Regions from separate parts of the Massilia sp. X63 genome, predicted to be linked through region 2. Evidence: riboswitches for the same ligand, from Rfam matches in the RefSeq annotation. Region 2 holds a riboswitch; the other holds the start of a gene.
The links. A riboswitch is a leader RNA that binds a small molecule or an ion and turns the genes downstream of it on or off. The one in region 2 is predicted to bind cobalamin.
Positions count from the first base shown of each region.

Region 1: it holds a riboswitch for cobalamin, as region 2 does, so the genes downstream of both, AB3347_RS17120 (TonB-dependent receptor) here and AB3347_RS25530 (TonB-dependent receptor) in region 2, are expected to answer to the same signal.

Region 1 is NZ_JBFTEF010000008.1:156,871-161,645, forward strand. It holds gene AB3347_RS17115 (cobalamin-binding protein) at 1-832, opposite strand, end outside; gene AB3347_RS17120 (TonB-dependent receptor) at 832-2,811, opposite strand; cobalamin riboswitch at 2,894-3,139, opposite strand; gene AB3347_RS17125 (M1 family metallopeptidase) at 3,265-4,775, shown strand, end outside.
Region 2 is NZ_JBFTEF010000029.1:141-4,915, reverse strand. It holds gene AB3347_RS25535 (FecCD family ABC transporter permease) at 1-2, opposite strand, end outside; gene AB3347_RS25530 (TonB-dependent receptor) at 28-1,860, opposite strand; cobalamin riboswitch at 1,928-2,162, opposite strand; gene AB3347_RS25525 (histidine phosphatase family protein) at 2,183-2,725, opposite strand; gene AB3347_RS25520 (adenosylcobinamide-GDP ribazoletransferase) at 2,729-3,508, opposite strand; gene cobT (nicotinate-nucleotide--dimethylbenzimidazole phosphoribosyltransferase) at 3,515-4,555, opposite strand.

The DNA.
Region 1 (4,775 bases), on a different contig from region 2:
CGTCAATCGCGCGCGGCCCCGGCCGGGTCAGCAACTCGCCGTCCACGGTCAGGAGGTTCCCCCGCTTCACCGCCGTCATGCTCTTGTACGGCTCCCACAGGCGCAGGCCAGGATTGGCCGGATCGTAGCGCTTGCCCGCCATGATGGCTTCCGGATCGGCCGCCAGCACCGCCTCGATGCCGACTTCGGGCGCCACCACCTTGAGGCCGCCGAACACGTTGCGTCCGCCGCAGACGCGGATCGCATCGCTGGCGATCTGCGCGTCGTTGAGCGTGTACAGGGGCTGGTCCCAGATCTGGTAGAACACCGTGACCGGCGCCCGCCTGGCGTAGCGCGCCTCCAGCGCGGCCAGCCTGGCGCGCAGCGCTGCGGCCGTTTTCGCGGCCGCCGGCTCGGTGTCCAGCAAGCGGCCGAGGCGCTCGACGTTGTCGGCCACCTGGGCCAGGCGGCGCGGCTCGCTGTGGAAGACCGGCACGCCCAGCGACTCGATCTGGGCGATCTGGCGCGCCGTGTTCCCGGTGTGCCAGACCACGATCAGGTCGGGCTTCAGCGCCAGCACCCGCTCCATGTCGATCACGCTGTTGCTGCCGACCAGCGGGAGCGTCTTCGCCGCCTCCGGGTAGTCGCTGTAGTTCATCACCCCGACCACCTGCCTGCCGCCGCCGGCCGCGAACAGCAGCTCGGTCGCGTGCGGCGCCATCGAGATGACGCGCCGGGCCGGCTGCTGCACCGTGACGCGGCGGCCGGCATCGTCGACCACGCTTACCGCGGCCCGGGCGCCGAACGCGGCGCAGGCGAGCAGCAGCGCTGCCAGCAATCGGGGCGCGCGCATCAGAAGTCGTAGCGCAAGGACAGCTTCAGCTGGCGGCCGTCGCTCGGGTAGATGCCCGCGCGGCAGCCGAAGGCGTTGCTGTAGTACTGGCGGTCGGCCAGGTTGAGCGCGGTGACGGCCGCTTCCCAGCCGCCAACGCGATAGGCGTAGCGCGCGTCAAGGGTGGTGTAGGACGGAATCCGCGCGCCGCAGCCGTTGCTGAAGTCGCTGCCGTAGCGCTGGCTGTCCACCCGCTGGGCGCCGATGTCGGCGCTGTGGCCGCTCGCGGGCGTCCAGGCGGCACGCAGCGTGACCACGTTCTTCGGCACCAGCACCATCTCGCGGCCGGCGTTCGGGCCGCCGGTGAATTCGGCGTCCACGCGCTGCCACTTGGCGGTGAGGCGCAGCGCCTCGGTCAGCGCATGCTGTCCTTCCAGCTCGAAACCCTGGCGGCGGGTCGGATCGAGGTTGGTATTGGCGCCCCAGCCGATGGTCGGGTCATAGAAGATTTCGTCGGTCAGGCGGTGGCGGAACAGGCGCGCCGTCAGCTGGCGGGCGGCCGACCCGGCGGTCACGCCCAGCTCGAGGTCGCGCGAGATCTGCGGCGCCAGCACTTCCGGCCCGCCCCGCAGGCTGTTCTCGTCCACGTTGGCGATCCGGTAGCTGCGTCCGAGCCTGGCGAACACGGTCAGTTGCGGCAGCGGGTCGACGCTGCCTTCGAGCGACCAGGCATTGATCGACTGCCTGCGGTGCTCGTTCACGACCGGCGGGTAGGCCAGCGGGTCCGAATAGTCCTTGGTGAAGCGTTCGTGGCGGCCGCCGATGGCCAGGCGCGCATTCTGCAGCCCATACTGCGGCGCATTCCACAGGACTTCGTTGCGCAGGTAGACGGCTTTCGAATCCTGCTTGGCGTCGCCGAGCGAGAAGTCGGATGTCGTCTGGCGGTCCCAGCGCACCAGGTCGATGCCGGCGACCAGCTCGTTGCGCTTGTCGCCGATCGTCGCGGTGTGGCGCAGGCGCGGCGAGAACTGGGTCTGGCTGGCGTCATACGCCACCCGGGTGACGCCGCCGGTGTAGAAATAGTTGGCGCTGACCTCGCGCTCGCGCTGCGACAGCTCGGCCGCCAGCTCGAGGCCGCCGATGCGGTGCTCGACGAAGGCGGTGACGCGGTCGGTTTCGAGGCTGCCGAAATCGTCGGGGGTCGAAGCCTGGCGCGGATCGGCGTGGAACTGCGCCTCGGTCAGCGAACCCGGGAAGCGCGCATCCTGCTCCGAACGCTCGAAGCGCAGGCCGGCCTTGCCGGCGCCGTAGTTGTACTGGACGCCGCCGCTGGCGGTCTTCTGTTTGAACGCGCTGTTGGCGCGGTAGTTGTCGGTGCCGCGGTCGGCCACGGCCAGGTCGAAGGACAGCGGGCCGGCGCCATGGCTGAGCGAGGCGCGCAGGTCGTGGGCGTCGAAGCGGCCGGCTTCGGCGAACAGCGAACCGTGGGTGCCGCCCTGGACGCCGCGGCGCGTGATGATGTTGATCACGCCGCCGGTCGCGCCTTCGCCCCACAAGACGCTGCTGCCGCCGCGCTGGATCTCGATGCGCTCGACGGTGTCCACCGGGATGCTCGACAGGATGGCGTTGGTCAGTTCGTTCTCGTTCAGGCGCACGCCGTCGACCAGCACCACCATGTTCTGGGGGCCGTTCGCGCCGAAGCCGCGCAGGTCGAGCGCGAAGTCGGGCGACGCGTCCAGGCTCTGGCGGCCGTAGACGCCGCCGACCTTGCGGATCGCGGCATTGACGTCGGTGGCGCCGGCGCGGCGGATGTCCTCGGCGGTGATGACGGTGGCGCCGATCGGCGCGGCAGCGGTTTGCGCAGGGAAGCGTGCCCCGGTGATGACGATCGAGGGAAGGGTTTCCTGGGCCGGGGCGTGGGCGGCAAGGACGGACAAGGCGCAGGCCAGCGCGAGCGGCTTGAAGGCCGGCGCGCTGCGTGGAACGACAGCAGATTTCATGTTGGATGTTCTCGGTAATGGCACCGGCCTGCGTCCCCGCACACCGGAGTTCAACGGAAGCCGCCGCGCGCAATGCTCGCGCCGCCGCTTCCACCTGTCTGGCCGGTATCCGGGCTTGCAAGACCGACTGCTCCACCTTCCTATGCCGCCTGGGCACAGTGGTAATCGGAGCAGCCTGCCGACCGCGCCCGACAGGGCGCGGCGACGCTTGTTGACCGTTGCGGGGGCAGCACACCTCGGCGCCGGCGCGCAGCGCCTTTGCCTCGTGTTTCCCGTTTAACTGCGCATGCGGAGGGCATGCGCGGGCACCAGAACGCCGGGATTATAACCTGACAAGCTTTTCCGCATTTCGTTGCCTTTATTTGTGCTTCTATCCTAAACGCTTGGAAATTGTTCAAGCTTCTGGCTATAGTCGCCCTCATACAAAAATGATATTCATCAAGGGAGTCTTGCATGCAGATACGAGGAAGCCGACCAGGCTACCGCGCGCTTCTGGTCGCCGCAGTACTGGCGTCCGGCGCCACCCTGGCCTGGTTCGCCCGGGCCGACGCGGCGCCGCCCGCCGCCACGCCTTCGCTCGACGGCATCGCGCTGGCGGCGCCGGACGCCGCCGCCGTCGGCGTGCCCAGCAGCCCCGAGGCCTGGGGCGGCATCCGCAACGGCGACCAGCCGACCTTGTCCGACCGGGTGGTGAGCTACCGCATCGCCGCCAGCCTCGACCCGGTCAAGCACCTGGTCAGCGGCCGCCAGCAGCTCAGCTGGCGCAACCGCAGCGCGGTCCCGGTGCGCAGCATCTACGTGCACCTGTACATGAATGCCTTCGAGGGCGAAGGCAGCAGCTTCTTCACCGAGCAGCGCCGGCGCGGCGAACGCTTCCGCAGCGGCGCCGGCATGGACGACGGCGAATGGGGCCACATCGCCCTGCGCAGCGTGAGCCAGGGCGGCGCCGCCGTACCGTGGCGCTTCGTGCAGCCGGACGGGGGCCCGGCCACCGACCACACGGTGGCGCGCCTCGACCTGCCCGAGGCGGTGGCGCCGGGCGCCTCCACCACGCTCGACATGGCCTTCACCACCCAGTTGCCGCGCGTGATCGCGCGCACCGGCTACTACGGCAGCTTCCACCTGGTCGCGCAATGGTTCCCGAAGATCGCGGTGCTGGAACTGCCGGGCGAACGCGGCGCCACCGCGCCGCGCTGGAACGCGCATGAATTCCACATGGAGTCGGAGTTCTACGCCGATTTCGGCAGCTACGACGTGAGCCTGACCGTCCCGAAGGGCTATACGGTGGGCGCCACCGGCGAGCTGCAGGGCGCACCCAGCGAAAAGGACGGCATGCTGACGCACCGCTACGTGCAGCACGACGTGCACGATTTCGCCTGGACCGCGGACAAGCGCAGCGGCCGTCCGCTGGTGGAGACCTGGACCGGCCCGGGCAGCCCGACCGTTACCGTGCAGGTGCTGTATCCGGCCGAGTACGAGGCCAGCGCCAAGCCGGCCATGAAGGCGGCCAAGGATTCGCTGGCGTATTTCTCGCGCATGCTCGGCCCCTACCCCTACCGCACGCTCACCGTGGTGATTCCGCCCTACAACGCGCAGGAGGCCGGCGGCATGGAGTACCCGACCTTCATCACCGCTTCCGGCTACGCCCGGGTGCCGTCCGGATCGCTGGCCGAGTACGAGCTCGACGCCGTGACCATCCACGAGTTCGGCCATGGCTACTTCTACGGCATCCTGGCCAGCAACGAGTTCGAGGAACCGATGCTCGACGAAGGCCTGAACGCCTACTGGGAAAACCGCATGATGCGCGAGCGCCGCCAGCAGGTGTATCCGGCGCCGGCCTTCCTCAAGCGGATCGGCGTCGACCCGGGCTTCGAAGGCTTCGACTTCATGCGCCTGGCGGCCCCGCGCGACCGTCCGCTCGATGCGCCCGGCCAGAATGCCTGGCAGCGCCTGCAGGGCATCGG
Region 2 (4,775 bases):
ATGGGTCTCCTTCTCGTGGCGTCCGGATCAGCGCATGCCGTAGCGCAGGCCGGCGAACCAGGTGCGGCCGCTGGTGCCGTAATAACGCGCCAGCTCGTACTGCTTGTCCGCGACGTTATTCAGGCGGACCAGCAGCGATAGGCCGGGCGCCATCTGCCAGCTAGTGTACAGGTTGAACAAGCCATAGCCGCCCAGACGGTTCCGGTTGGCGGCATCGTCGAAGCGTTCGCCCGACAGTTGCAGTTCGGCGCCGGCCTCGAGCCTTCCCCAACTGCTGTCGGCATGCAGGCTGGCGTGCTTTTTCGCGCGCCGCGCCAGCTGCTTGCCGGTGGTCTCGTCGGTCGGATCCTGCCAGTCCAGGCTGGCGCGCAGGTTGACCGCGGCGACGCGCGTTTGCGCCGCCACCGTCAGGCCTTCCAGCTTCGCTTCGTTGACGTTGTAGGCGCAGCTGCCGGCGCGGCCCGGGCACGGCGTGCTCGACACGATCATGTCGGTCAGGCGGTTGCGGAAATACGTGGCGTCCAGCTGTACGCCCCCGGCGTCGTAGCGCAGGCCGGCTTCGAGGTTGCGGCCCTTCTCCGGACGATTGGTCGGCAGGCCGTAGCCGGGGTAGTACAGCTCGTTGAAGGTCGGCGCGCGGAAGCTCGAACCGATGCTGGCGGTGGCGCGCAGGCCCTGGCCGAAGTCGTAGCCATAGCCGGCGGCGCCGGTATTCCTGCTGCCGTAGACCGAGGAACGATCGTGGCGGGCGCTGGCGTCGAACAGGTGGGCGCCGCGCCGCGCCGAATAGGCGGCCGCGTACGAGTTGGTGCTGCGGCTGCGCGACAGGGCGGCGGTGGCGCTCGACGTCACCTCTTCTTCGCGGCGGCTCACCAGGAGCTGCAGGGTGTCGGGACCGAGCGCAACGGTGTTCTGCCAGGTCAGCTCGTCCTGCCGGGTATCGATCTGGCTGGCGCCGGAGCTTGCTGCGCTGGTGAAGCTGCCCAGCTTGTCGTCGGAGCGCGCGTACTGCAGGGTGCTGCGCCAGTTCGAGGTCAGCTGGCCGGTCGCGTAGACGGCTGCCGTGTTCAGGTCCTGCTCGTTGTGGACGTCGTAGGCGCCGCTGCCGTTGTCGTACTGCGCGCGCAGCGCGCTGTGCAGGAACTGTGCGCCGATGTCGATGCCCGGGGCCGGCGAATACGACAGCTGGCCGTTGGCGTTGCGGCGGCGGTAGCCGTCTTCGTCCGGATTGAAGCCGAACGCCCCCGGGCGCGTGGCCGAGAAGCCGTCCGATTCTTCGTGGCCGGCGCCGAAGGCGTAGCGGAAGGCATCGGCCGCGCCGTGCACGCTCGCGTCGACCTGGCGGATCGCGTTGCTGCCTGCGCCCGCCGAGCCGCTGACGACCGGACCGCCTGCGCCCTTGCGGGTGAAGATCTGGATCACGCCGCCGATCGCGTCGGCGCCGTACAGGGTGCTGAGCGGCCCGTAGACGATCTCGATGCGCTCGATGGCGCCGAGCGGCACCGCGTTCCAGGCGGCGACGCCGCTGGTGGACGAACCGATGCGCACGCCGTCCAGCAGGACCACGACGCCGTTGCTGTTGGCGCCGCGCAGGAACACGCTGGTGGCGGCGCCGGCGCTGCCGTTACGGGTGATCTCGATGCCGCGCTGGCGCTGCAGCACGTCGGCCACCGAACCGGCGCCCGAGCGTGCGATTTCTTCGGCATGGATGACGGTGGTATCGGCGATCACGTCGGCCGCGCGTTGCGGCATGCGGTTGGCGGTGACGAATACCGTGTCGGTGGTCTGGGCGAAGGAAGGTGCGACGAAGGCGAAAGCGAACGACACTGCGGCCGCTTGCCGTGTTACAGGAAAGTTCATGAAATGTTCACATCAAAGACAACCAGCCGACGTCCCCGTAGGCCAGATTGAACAGAAGCGCGCCGTGGGCACGCTTCCACCTTTTGGCCGGTATCCGGGCTGGCAAGTGTGGCCGTCCGACCTTCCCATGCGTGATGCACAGTGGTCATGGAGGACGGTTCGCCGCGCTTGTCATTCATCGAGCGCGGCACTTGCTTACCGTTGCGGGGGCAGCACACGTTGGCCTTGTTGAAGGGCTTCGTGTTTCCCGTTTAACTGCGGTCGTGAACACGACCGCGAGCACCAAAACGCCGTCATTATAGGACAGGACGGCTGGGTGTTGTCAGTCTTTTAGCACAAGGACTTCGCCGTAGCCGATGCGGTGGGGACTGGATGCAGCGCGCAGCGCGGCCTCTTCGATGCTGCCGCCGGCATGCAGGGCCGACAGCACGCGCATGGTCCCGGCATGGCAGATGAGCAGGGCGGCAGGGTGTCCCGCCCGGCGCAGCGCGTCGCGGAAGGCGGCCACGCGCTGCGCCACCGCAAGCACGTTTTCTCCGCCGCCGGGACGGTAGTGCAGCAGGTCGGCCGCCCAGGCATCGACCTCGGCGCGCGCGATGGCCTCCCATGGCCGCATCTCCCAAGCGCCGAAATCCATCTCGGCCAGGCGGGCGTCGAGGGTGACGGGGGCGCCGAGTGCGCGCGCAAGCTGGACGCAGCGCAGGAGCGGGCTCGCAAACACGGGTAGCGCGCCGGGCAGGCCCGCCGCGCGCAGGCTAGCGGCGACTGCCGCTATCGCGTCGATGGATGTCGGCATGTCCGTCCTGCCGTAGCAGATGCCCGGCGCGACGTCCGGTTGCGGATGGCGCACCAGGATCAGTTGCATCGATCAGGCCAGGGCGCCGCGGCCGAGCGTGGCCAGTACGGCGAGGTAGATGACGGCTTCCGCCAGCTGCTGGACCGCGCCGAGGCAGTCGCCGGTGTAGCCGCCGATGCGGCGGGCGAACTTGCGGGCCAGCCACCAGGTGACGACGGCGCTGGCGCCGAAGGCTGCCAGCACGGCGGGCAGCTCGACGGCGCCAAGGGCGAGCAGGACGCTGGCTGCGATTGCGACGCTGGCGCAGGCGATGCCGAATTCCGGCGTCGTCATGCGTTCGGCCAGCGGCTTGGCCTTGCCCTCGGCGCGCGCATATTCCATGCGCCAGATGAGCGAGGTCGCCGCCAGCCGCGACAGCGGGTGGGCGAGCAGCAGGGCGCCGATGGCGCCGGCCGGCGGCAGCATCGCGAGCGCGGTGCACTTCACCCCGAGCATGCAGACGATGCCGATCGCGCCATAGGCGCCGACGCGCGAATCCTTCATGATCTCCAGCACCCGTTCGCGCGTCATGCCGCCGCCGAGGCCATCGCAGGTGTCGGCAAAGCCGTCTTCATGGAATGCGCCGGTGGCATAGATGGTCGCCACGGTCGAGAGCACGGCGGCGACCGGTGCGGGAAAGACGGTGGCGGCCGCAGCGTATACAGCGGCGGCGATGGCGCCCACCACCAGGCCGACCAGCGGAAAGTAACGCGAAGCGTGGTGCAGCCACTCGTGCTCGAAGCCGACCCAGCGCGGGATCGGCAAGCGAGTGAAGAACTGGACCGCGATGAAGAACAGGCGCAGCTGCTGCATCTGCCCTTAGTCCTGCTGCGCGTTGGTGCTGACCTGCGCCGATGCGAAGGTCGCCATCTCGTTCAGGAAGTTGGCGGCCGCATGCAGCAGGGGCAGGGCCAGGGCGCTGCCGGTGCCTTCGCCGAGCCGCAAGCCCAGGTGCAGCAGCGGCTGGGCGCCGAGCGCTTCCAGCATCAGGCGGTGGCCATTCTCATCGGAGCAGTGCGCGAACACGCAATAGTCGAGGATCGCCGGCTGCAGGCGGGCGGCGACCAGCAAGGCGGATGAGACGATGAAGCCGTCGATCAGCAGCAGCTTGCGCAGTTCGGCCGCCTTCAGCATCGCACCCGCCATCATGGCGATTTCGAATCCGCCGAAGGTGGCCAGCACCTCGAGCGGATCGTCGGCGCCGGCATGCCGGTCGACCGCCGCGGCGATGACCTGTTGCTTGCGCTGGATGCCTTCGTTCGACAGGCCCGTGCCGGCGCCCACGCATTGCGGCAGCGGCAGCCCCGTCAACTTGTGCATGATGGCCGCGGCGGCGGTCGTGTTACCGATGCCCATTTCGCCAAAACCCAGCACGTTGCCGGGCAGGCCGCGTACCAGGGCCATGCCGTGCTCCAGCGCGGCGCCCAGTTCCTGGCGCGACATCGCGGCTTCACGGGCAAAGTTGCGGGTTCCCCTGCCGACCTTGCGGTCGAGCAGGCCGGCGCGCACGCCGAAGTCGTGGTTCACGCCGGCGTCGACGACATGAAGCGCGCAGCCGTTCTGGCGAGCGAACACATTGATGGCCGCGCCATCGGCAAGGAAGTTCTCGACCATTTGCCAGGTCACCTCTTGCGGGTAGGCGGACACGCCTTCGGCCACCACGCCGTGGTCAGCGGCAAAAACGAGGATGGCGGGATCCGCGATGCGGACCGTGGTCGAACGCTGCACCATTCCCAGCTGGGTCGCAAGGGACTCGAGGCGCCCGAGGCTGCCGAGCGGCTTGGTCTTGTTATTGATGGCGTGGGCCAGGGATTGGGACAGCGCCGCGTCGGCGGTCGGCGCGATGTGAGGGATCTGCATTGCCGGAAAGATAAGGTGGGGAAAACGCGACGATAGCATAGTCGCAGGCGTTGTAAATGGCGCCGGCGTTTGCTATAGTCTCGTTTCTCCGATGCGCAACGCCGCTTTCAAAGCAGCGACAAGCGAAAGAGAAGAGGGGTTGACGAGTTAAGCGAAACATTGCATAATCTCACTTCTCTGCTGCTGACGAACACAACGATTCGTAAGGTGCAGCAAGGTA